DNA from 2 places in the Shewanella frigidimarina NCIMB 400 genome. Region 1 is predicted to be linked to the other one. Evidence: riboswitches for the same ligand, from Rfam matches in the RefSeq annotation. Region 1 holds a riboswitch; the other holds the start of a gene.

What was found. Region 1 has a riboswitch for thiamine pyrophosphate ahead of thiC (phosphomethylpyrimidine synthase ThiC). Riboswitches for the same ligand answer to the same signal wherever they lie in the genome.
Region 2: it holds a riboswitch for thiamine pyrophosphate, as region 1 does, so the genes downstream of both, SFRI_RS07845 (TonB-dependent receptor) here and thiC (phosphomethylpyrimidine synthase ThiC) in region 1, are expected to answer to the same signal.

Annotation. Positions count from the first base shown of each region.
Region 1 is NC_008345.1:2,630,881-2,635,322, forward strand. Features, by position in the region: gene thiC (phosphomethylpyrimidine synthase ThiC) at 1-1,799, opposite strand, end outside; TPP riboswitch at 2,006-2,105, opposite strand; gene SFRI_RS11350 (TonB-dependent receptor plug domain-containing protein) at 2,363-4,442, shown strand, end outside.
Region 2 is NC_008345.1:1,816,797-1,821,238, forward strand. Features, by position in the region: gene hinT (purine nucleoside phosphoramidase) at 1-187, shown strand, start outside; gene SFRI_RS07830 (PaaI family thioesterase) at 187-696, shown strand; gene SFRI_RS07835 (PaaI family thioesterase) at 693-1,160, shown strand; gene SFRI_RS07840 (YcfL family putative periplasmic lipoprotein) at 1,198-1,590, shown strand; TPP riboswitch at 1,716-1,823, shown strand; gene SFRI_RS07845 (TonB-dependent receptor) at 1,881-4,082, shown strand; gene SFRI_RS07850 (YkoF family thiamine/hydroxymethylpyrimidine-binding protein) at 4,137-4,397, shown strand; gene pnuC (nicotinamide riboside transporter PnuC) at 4,403-4,442, shown strand, end outside.

The sequences.
Region 1 (4,442 bases):
GCGGCATATTCACGTACTTCGTGGGTTATTTTCATCGAACAGAATTTAGGCCCACACATTGAACAAAAATGAGCCACTTTGGCTGATTCTTGTGGTAACGATTCGTCGTGGTAAGCACGAGCGGTATCAGGATCAAGACCTAGGTTATATTGATCTTCCCAACGGAATTCAAAGCGGGCTTTTGATAATGCATTATCACGTACTTGCGCACCTGGATGACCTTTAGCGACATCCGCAGCATGGGCAGCAATCTTGTAGGCAATTAAGCCTTGTTTTACATCTTCTTTGTTAGGCAAACCTAAGTGTTCTTTAGGGGTGACGTAACACAACATCGCCACGCCGTACCAAGCCATCATGGCAGCACCAATACCTGAGGTGAAGTGATCATAGCCAGGCGCAATATCGGTTGTTTGTGGGCCTAATGTATAAAATGGCGCTTCATCACAAAGGGCCAATTGCTTTTCCATATTGACTTTAATCAATTGCATTGGCACATGACCTGGGCCTTCGATGATGGTCTGCACATCGTATTCCCATGCAATTTTGACCAATTCACCTAAGGTTTCTAATTCCGCAAATTGCGCTTCATCATTGGCGTCGGCAATTGAACCGGGGCGCATACCATCCCCTAACGACAACGACACATCGTATTGGGCGCAAATTTGGCAAATATCGCGAAAATGTTCATATAAGAAACTTTCTTGATGATGACTTAAACACCACTTAGCCATAATTGAACCGCCACGCGACACAATGCCGGTAAGGCGTTTGGCGGTCATGGGTACATAACGCAATAACACCCCTGCATGAATCGTAAAATAGTCTACGCCCTGCTCGGCTTGTTCAATCAATGTATCTCTAAATACCGCCCAACTGAGGTCTTCGGCAACGCCATTAACCTTTTCTAATGCTTGATAAATCGGCACAGTACCAATCGGCACAGGCGAATTACGGATAAGCCACTCACGCGTTTCATGAATATAACGTCCAGTCGACAAATCCATGACCGTATCGGCGCCCCAACGGGTAGACCACACGAGTTTTTCAACTTCTTCTTCAATCGAAGATGTCACCGCCGAATTACCAATATTGGCATTCACCTTCACCAAAAAATTACGCCCAATAATCATAGGTTCAGTTTCAGGATGGTTAATATTCAGCGGAATAATTGCTCGACCTCGGGCGACTTCATCGCGGACAAACTCAGGAGTGATAAGTTGCCCAATATGTGCACCAAAATTCTCACCTGGGGCTTTTTGAGTCAACACGCTATCGGTTACTTCAGCGCGAGCCATGTTTTCACGAATGGCAATGTATTCCATTTCAGGGGTAATAATACCTTGGCGTGCATAATACATTTGGGTCACGCATTTGCCCTTCTTGGCACGTTTAGGCGCGACTAAGGCGTCAAATCGTAAATGATCGAGTCCATCGTCGGCCAGTCGTTGTTGGGTAAAACCCGAACTTGCACCCGTTAATTGCTCAGTATCTTGTCGCTCATCAATCCATGCTTGACGGATTTTAGGTAAGCCTTCACGCACATTGATATCAGCAAGGGGATCAGAATAAGCACCCGCGCAGTCATAAACCATGATCGGCGGATTGGCTTGTTTAATGGGTTCAGCGTCGGTACCACCAATAACGGTATCAGTTTGATTAACTTGACGCATAGCAACGTTGATATCAGCACGACTACCCGCTAAATAGACTTTTTCCGAGTTAGGATGTTGTAACGGTTTAAGGGTATCAATAAATTGTTGAGCGTTAGCTCGAGTTTGACGACGGTTTGGATTTGACATTAGCAACCTCAATATTAAGAGTAGAGTTGCTTGTCTGGAGAGGTGTTGATAGCAGCAGTAAACAATAAAAAAGCTATTGCTTACGTCAATAATCACATAGAAAAATACTAAAGTAATAACGTAACTGGAATATAAGCCGATAAAAAACTCGGAGGTAAACGTCCAATTACAATCGTGTTAATACGTTATTTATCTTCCCAATAATCATGATTATTACGCTTGTTTCCTTCGCAGGTTCTAGCCTGATCAGGTTCAACGGATCCCGAATAAACGGTCTCAGCCATAATGGCACTCCGACAAGATGTCACGCAGTATAAGCAAGCTTGTCGCTAAATAACAAGCACTAAAATAATCATTTCATACAAAAGTCATCAATCCACATGTCAGAAACTGATGCAGTGTCATTGATATCTCAATGATTCATTTATCACCACAGACAGCTATTCATCAAGCTGCGACACTATGTCGCATTCATCATATTTATTAGCAGGTTATAATTTAACAGACTAATAAACACCTTTGAAATATATTCATCAAAGGTTGATAAAATAACAATAAAGGTGATGACATTGACAAATAAAGTAATGCAAACCATTAAATTAAATACTAATTCCCCATGGGTTTACTCATCAATTGCATTGGCTATAATGTTTGCTATTACACAACCAGTGATGGCTGAACAGTATGATAAGCGAAATAGTGAAGGCATTGAGCGGGTTGAAGTACATGGACAAGCGGCCAATAACGATTTACTCGGTTCTGCCCAAAACTTATTAAATAAACAAGGTGTAGATTTTTCTGAAGCGGGTGGCGTATCTGCATTACCGATTTTAAATGGCATGATGGGCGATCGGATCAAAGTGCTCATTGATGGCAGCGACATTACGTCATCATGTGCAAACCAGATGAACCCGCCACTTTCATATGTGTCAGCCAATCAAATTAGTTCGACCCAAGTGGTTGCTGGAGTCTCTCCGGTGAGCGCCGGTGGCGATAACATTGCAGGCGTAATTAACGTCACTAGCTTAACCCCTGTATTTACCGATAGCGACACAGTGACATGGCAAAGTGGTAACATATCTAGCGGTTATCGAAGCACCAATGACGCCATTCTCGCAGGTGTAAATGCCACTGTTGCTAGTAAAACATTAAGCTTTAATTACCAAGGATCATTTGAAGATGCAAACAGCTATACAGATGCCCATGGCGATAAAGTACTAGACACTTTATACCAATCACAAAATCATGCATTAACCGCTGCTTGGCAAGATGACATTCAACAAGTTGCTGTCAAATTGACTCATCAACATATCCCCTTTCAAGGTTTTGCAAACCAGTATATGGACATGACGAATAATGACAGTTATGGCGCATTAGTACGTTATCAACGAACACTTGAAAACGAAGGCGAGTTCACAGCCCAAGCAAACTGGCACAATGTAGAGCATCAAATGGGCTTCTTTACCGATGAAAAAACCGGCATGATGCCAATGAAAACTAAGGGTAAAGATTACAGTTACCAACTGCATTGGCAGCTACCAATGAGCTCAGACAGCACCTTATTAATTGGCCAAGAATATTATGTTTATCAACTTGATGATACATGGCCTGCGATTGAAGGTTCAGCCATGATGGGTCCCAATGACTATGTCAATATTAATGGTGGCGAACGCCAACGTGCAGCTCTTTATGCCGAGTGGCAACAAACAATGAATACACGTTGGTGGCTGTCTGCAGGTGTTCGTTATGAATACGTATCAACCAGCACAGGTGAGGTTCAGCCTTATAACACCATGAGCATGATGGGCATGACCAATGTTAATGCCATAGCCGCAGATGAATTTAATGGCCTCTATCGAAAGCGCAATGACAATAACATCGATGCCACCCTTCTAGCTCGCTATCAACTCAGTGATACTGAAGTGATAGAGCTTGGTTTAGCCCAAAAGAACCGCGCACCCAATTTATATGAGCGATACAGTTGGGGCCAAAGCACCATGGCCACAACGATGATTGGCTGGTATGGCGATGCAAACGGCTACATAGGCAACCCAGACCTTAGTGCAGAAACTGCACATACATTGAGTATGGCTTACAAGCTAGTACAAGATGATTTAGCATTTAGTGCAACAGCTTGGTACAGCAGCATTAACGATTTTATTGATGCCAATGTGGTCAGCAGCTTTAATCGCACAAGCATCGATACTAATAGTCGTCATATTTTACAGTTTACAAATGTCGACGCCACCCTGTTTGGTGCACGCATTGATGCTGAATATCAACTAGCAGACAATGACACGGGTAAATGGCGCTTTAACGCTAACATCAACGCAACTCGCGGCGAAAGAGATGACAATGACCAGCCGCTGTATCAAATAAAACCTTTGCAAACAGAGCTAGCTTTGCAACAACAGCTAGGTGATTGGCAAAATAGGTTCAGTTGGCAATGGGTTGCAAGTAAAGATCGCGTGGATGAACAGCGTTTAGAAAACACAACTGACAGTTACTCACTGCTTAATTTAAGCAGCAGTATCCAATGGCATGATGCCACAATGACTATTGCAGTGAAAAATCTACTGGATGAGTATTATCAACTGCCTCTGGGCGGTGTCAGTATCGCTGAATATAAGGCTGACAGCAGTA
Region 2 (4,442 bases), 810 kb from region 1:
GTCTGATGAAAAAGCATTAGGACGAATGATAACAGTAGCTGCCAAACTTGCTGATGAAGCCGGTATTGCAGAAGGCGGTTATCGCTTAATAATGAATTGCAATAAACATGGCGGTCAAGAGGTGTACCATATTCATATGCATCTTTTAGGGGGTAAACCATTAGGCCCAATGTTGAGTCGTGGATAATGAAAATTAACAGTGATTTTTTCCCGTTAACTGAAGTTGCTACACGCTTTGTCAACCAGTTGGCTCAGTGCCGTCGTTTAGGGCTTACTGTGCAAGAAGCCAGCGAGCATCACGTGTTAATTGAGTTGCCTTACAGTCAAGATATTATTGGTTACCCAGACACCGGAGTCATTCACGGTGGGGTGATCACAACCTTGATCGATACCGCTTGTGGCACCGCAGTGGTATGCGCCATTTTGAAAAAGTACCAATCGTTAGAGTTGTCTCCAACATTGGATTTACGTGTCGATTACATGAAACCTGCCGAGCCTCATAAGTCAGTTTATGCCTTTGCTGAATGCTATCGTTTATCGTCAAGCGTTGCCTTTACCCGCGCGATAGCATACCAAGACAGCATTGATGAACCTATCGCTCACGCGGTGGGATCTTTTATGCGCATTAGTCCAGAAATGGTCGGCGAAGAGTTTCGTCAAGTGTTAATGGGTAATTTACCGGGGGCGACATCATGAGCGAGCCAACCCAACTAGATACACAAAAGGCTTTAGATGTTCAAGATGTGGTTAAACGTGCCATTGAACTGAATGATTATAGTTACTTACTTGAGAAAGTACCTTACTCACAATTTATTGGCATGTCAGTGGCCCGTTTTGGTGATGAAATGGTATTTAGACTGCCAGCTAAAGATGACAACATTGGTAATCCGATTTTACCTGCGATACATGGTGGAGTGATTGCTGGGTTTATGGAAATGTCAGCAATTGTGCAATTAATGGTATTTATGCAAGCCAAAAAAGTGCCTAAAATCGTTGATTTTTCAATTGATTATTTACGCGCAGGTTTACACCAAGACACATTCGCAGAATGTAAAATTACTCGCCAAGGCCGCCGTGTGGCTAACGTCAGTATGAATTGTTGGCAAACCAACCGTAAACAATTGATAGCCACAGCTAGAGCACATTTTTTGCTAGATTAAATCAACGCTTTACATTAACAGCAAATAAGGGAATAGCATGAAAATAACGTCAATCTTTGTGTTCGCATCAGCACTGTTGCTTAGCGCCTGTGCGCATAACACAGTAGGTATTTCGGTAGATTCAAGTGGGCAGGTTAGGGTCGATAACAGCTCTTTTGCCAGCGATGTCAATGTTGTGGATATTTCATCGGTCATGGTTGCTGATTTAATCAAAGCATCGGCGTTAATTCAAAGTAAATCGAGCACTGACTTACGTCTGCAATATAAATTCACTTGGTACGATGCCAGCGGATTTACAGTTGAGGATGAAGCAAGCAGTTGGAAGTCGGTTAAATTACATGGCAAACAGCAATTACAAGTTGGTGCAGTCGCGCCTAATTCACAAGCCACTCGATTTGATATTTATGTACGTGAAGCTTTCTCAAATTAACCGTCACAACATGAAGTTTGAAGATACATGATTACTGAGATTTAACATAAAGTTAATCAATTACATCGTTGAGTTATCAAATTGTATAGCTGCTCGTGTATTCATGTTGAAGTTAGTTTATAATCGTGGCCGCCAAGGGGTGTTCAGTAAAACCTGAACTGAGATGTCTGTATGACGAACCCTTAGAACCTGATCCGGCTTATACCGGCGTAGGAATGGGCCACACTATCTTTATGTGCACCTCTTATTCGCTACTCTTGCCGGATCTCAAAATAATTATTTGAGGTCCTATGTTCACGAAAAAATCTATTGGCTTACACCAAACTCCCATTGCTTTAGCTGTTATTACAGCATTGAGCTCGCCTGTTGCTATGGCTAAAACTGCTGATGTTGAACGGGTAACTCCTGAATATGAAAAAATGGAAGTTATTGTTGTTAACGCTGACTTTAGTAATATCAGCCTTGATAAAATGCCGTCAAGTGTGACGGTTATTGATGCCCAGCAATTAGAAGACGAAGGGGCACAACATTTTGAAGATGTGCTCAATTCTATTGCAAACTTTAACTGGTCTGGTGGCAGTTCTCGTCCTAAATACTTCCAAATTCGTGGTGTCGGTGAACAAGAACAATATCAAGGTGCACCCAATTCATCTGTTGGCTTTGTCGTTGATGATATCGATTTGTCTGGCCTTGGCATGGTGTCGAGTATGTACGACATGCAGCAAGTTGAAGTATTGCGCGGTCCACAAGGCACCCAATATGGAGCTAATGCGTTAGCTGGATTAATTTACTTAAAAAGTAATGATCCTACTGAATCATTTGAACATGGCGCAAAAGTCAGTTTAGGTGACGACAACCTTCGCACGCTTTCAGGCTTTAGTTCGGGTCCACTCAATGATTCGGGTAAATTGCTCTACCGTGTATCACTAGAACAACACAATCAAAATGGCTACCGTGATAACCTTTATCTTAACCGTGATGATACTAATGAGCGCGATGAGTTAACGGCGAGAGCTAAGTTCCGTTGGTACGCTACAGACGATCTTCAAGTTGATTTAACCTTATTACATGCCAATTTTGATAATGGTTACGATGTATGGACATTAGATAATAATCGCAGTAACACCTTAACTGACCAACCCGGTATCGATGCACAGAAAACCACAGGAGTAGGAGTTAAGTTTATTTTCACGGGTATGCAAGCATTTGACTTCACATCATTAACATCATTTGCGCAAACTGATCATCACTATGCTTATGATGGTGATTGGGCCAATTCGGATTATTGGGCGAGTAAAGCATGTAGCGTCTATGACGATGCGGGAGCTGTGTCTGGTACTGAGCCGTGTGTTTATGATTACACCTGGGACAAAAAAGGCGATCGTAAAACCTTAACCCAAGAGTTCCGTTTATCATCCAAAGATGCAGGACGCATCCTCGCCGGTAGTACCGACTGGTTGTTGGGTGTATACGCGATGAATTTGAAAGAAGATAACGACTTATACTCGGAATACAACACCTGGCCAGATGAAGTATTGCAGTCAAATTACGAAGCGACAAACTATGCCGTATTTGGTCAGCTAGACAGCCATTTAGGTGATGATTACTTATTGTCGACAGGGTTACGTTTCGAGCGTCGCGATAGTGATTATAGCGACAGCAATAAAGATAACTTTGCCCCATCAGAAGATATGTGGGGAGGCCATATTGCGTTGTCAAAAGCCATTAATGCTAATCACAATGCTTATGCTCGTGTCGCCCGCGGTTATAAGGCGGGCGGTTTTAATATGACATTGCCTGCTGAATTGTCTGACAAGAAACAGTTCGACACTGAGATTTTATATAACTATGAAGTTGGCCTAAAATCGAGCTGGTTTGATGGAGAAGTGGATTCTACCTTGGCGCTGTTTTATATGGATCGCCAAGATCAACAAGTTGCCGCATCTTTACAAGACCCAGATAGCCCGCAGCGTTTTATTCTATTTACCGAAAATGCCGGTAGTTCAAGTAACTATGGCGCGGAACTCGATGCAAAATGGTATTTGACAGAAAATATTGAATTTTATGGTAGTTTCGGTTGGTTAGAAACTGAATATGGTCAATATCAATACAGTGACAAATACGGTTCTACCATCGATTTATCTGGACGCGATTTAGCGCATTCGCCTAAATTTACTTACAGTGCCGGTATGACCTATGTTGCTGATTCTGGTTGGTTTGCAAACGTGAATGCCAGTGGTAAAAGCCAGTTTTATTATTCTGACAGCAATGAATCGCAGTCAGAAGCCTATACCATTTACAACGCCCGCCTAGGTTATGAAACGCCAACATGGTCGGCATATTTATGGGGCCGTAATTTGTTTGATGAACAATATGGTGTGCGAGGCTTTTACTTTGGCAACGAACCAGATCAAGATTGGGCAGATAAGCAATATATTCGTTACGGTGATCCGCGCCAAATGGGTGTGACATTAGAAGTTAAATTTATGTAATGACACAAAACCGCTGCAACCACAGTTGTAGCGGTTTTAATTAAGGAATAAAAAATGAAGTTAACTGCAGAGATCAGCATGTATCCGTTTAATGAGAACTATCTTGATCCTATTCAATGGTTTATCGGCAGAGTGGATAGTTATGACAATATTCAACGAGTGACAAACGCGATGGCAACCCAAGTCTGTGGTGAATATACAGATGTGATGTCGATGTTAGCCGTTGAAATGCAAGCTGCACACCAAAAGTGGGGTAAAGCTGTTTTTGTGTGTAAATTTATTGGTGGTGAGCTCGACCTTGCTCATAGCGAATAACCACAATGAATGATCTATTTATAACGCTACAACAAGCTTTTAGTG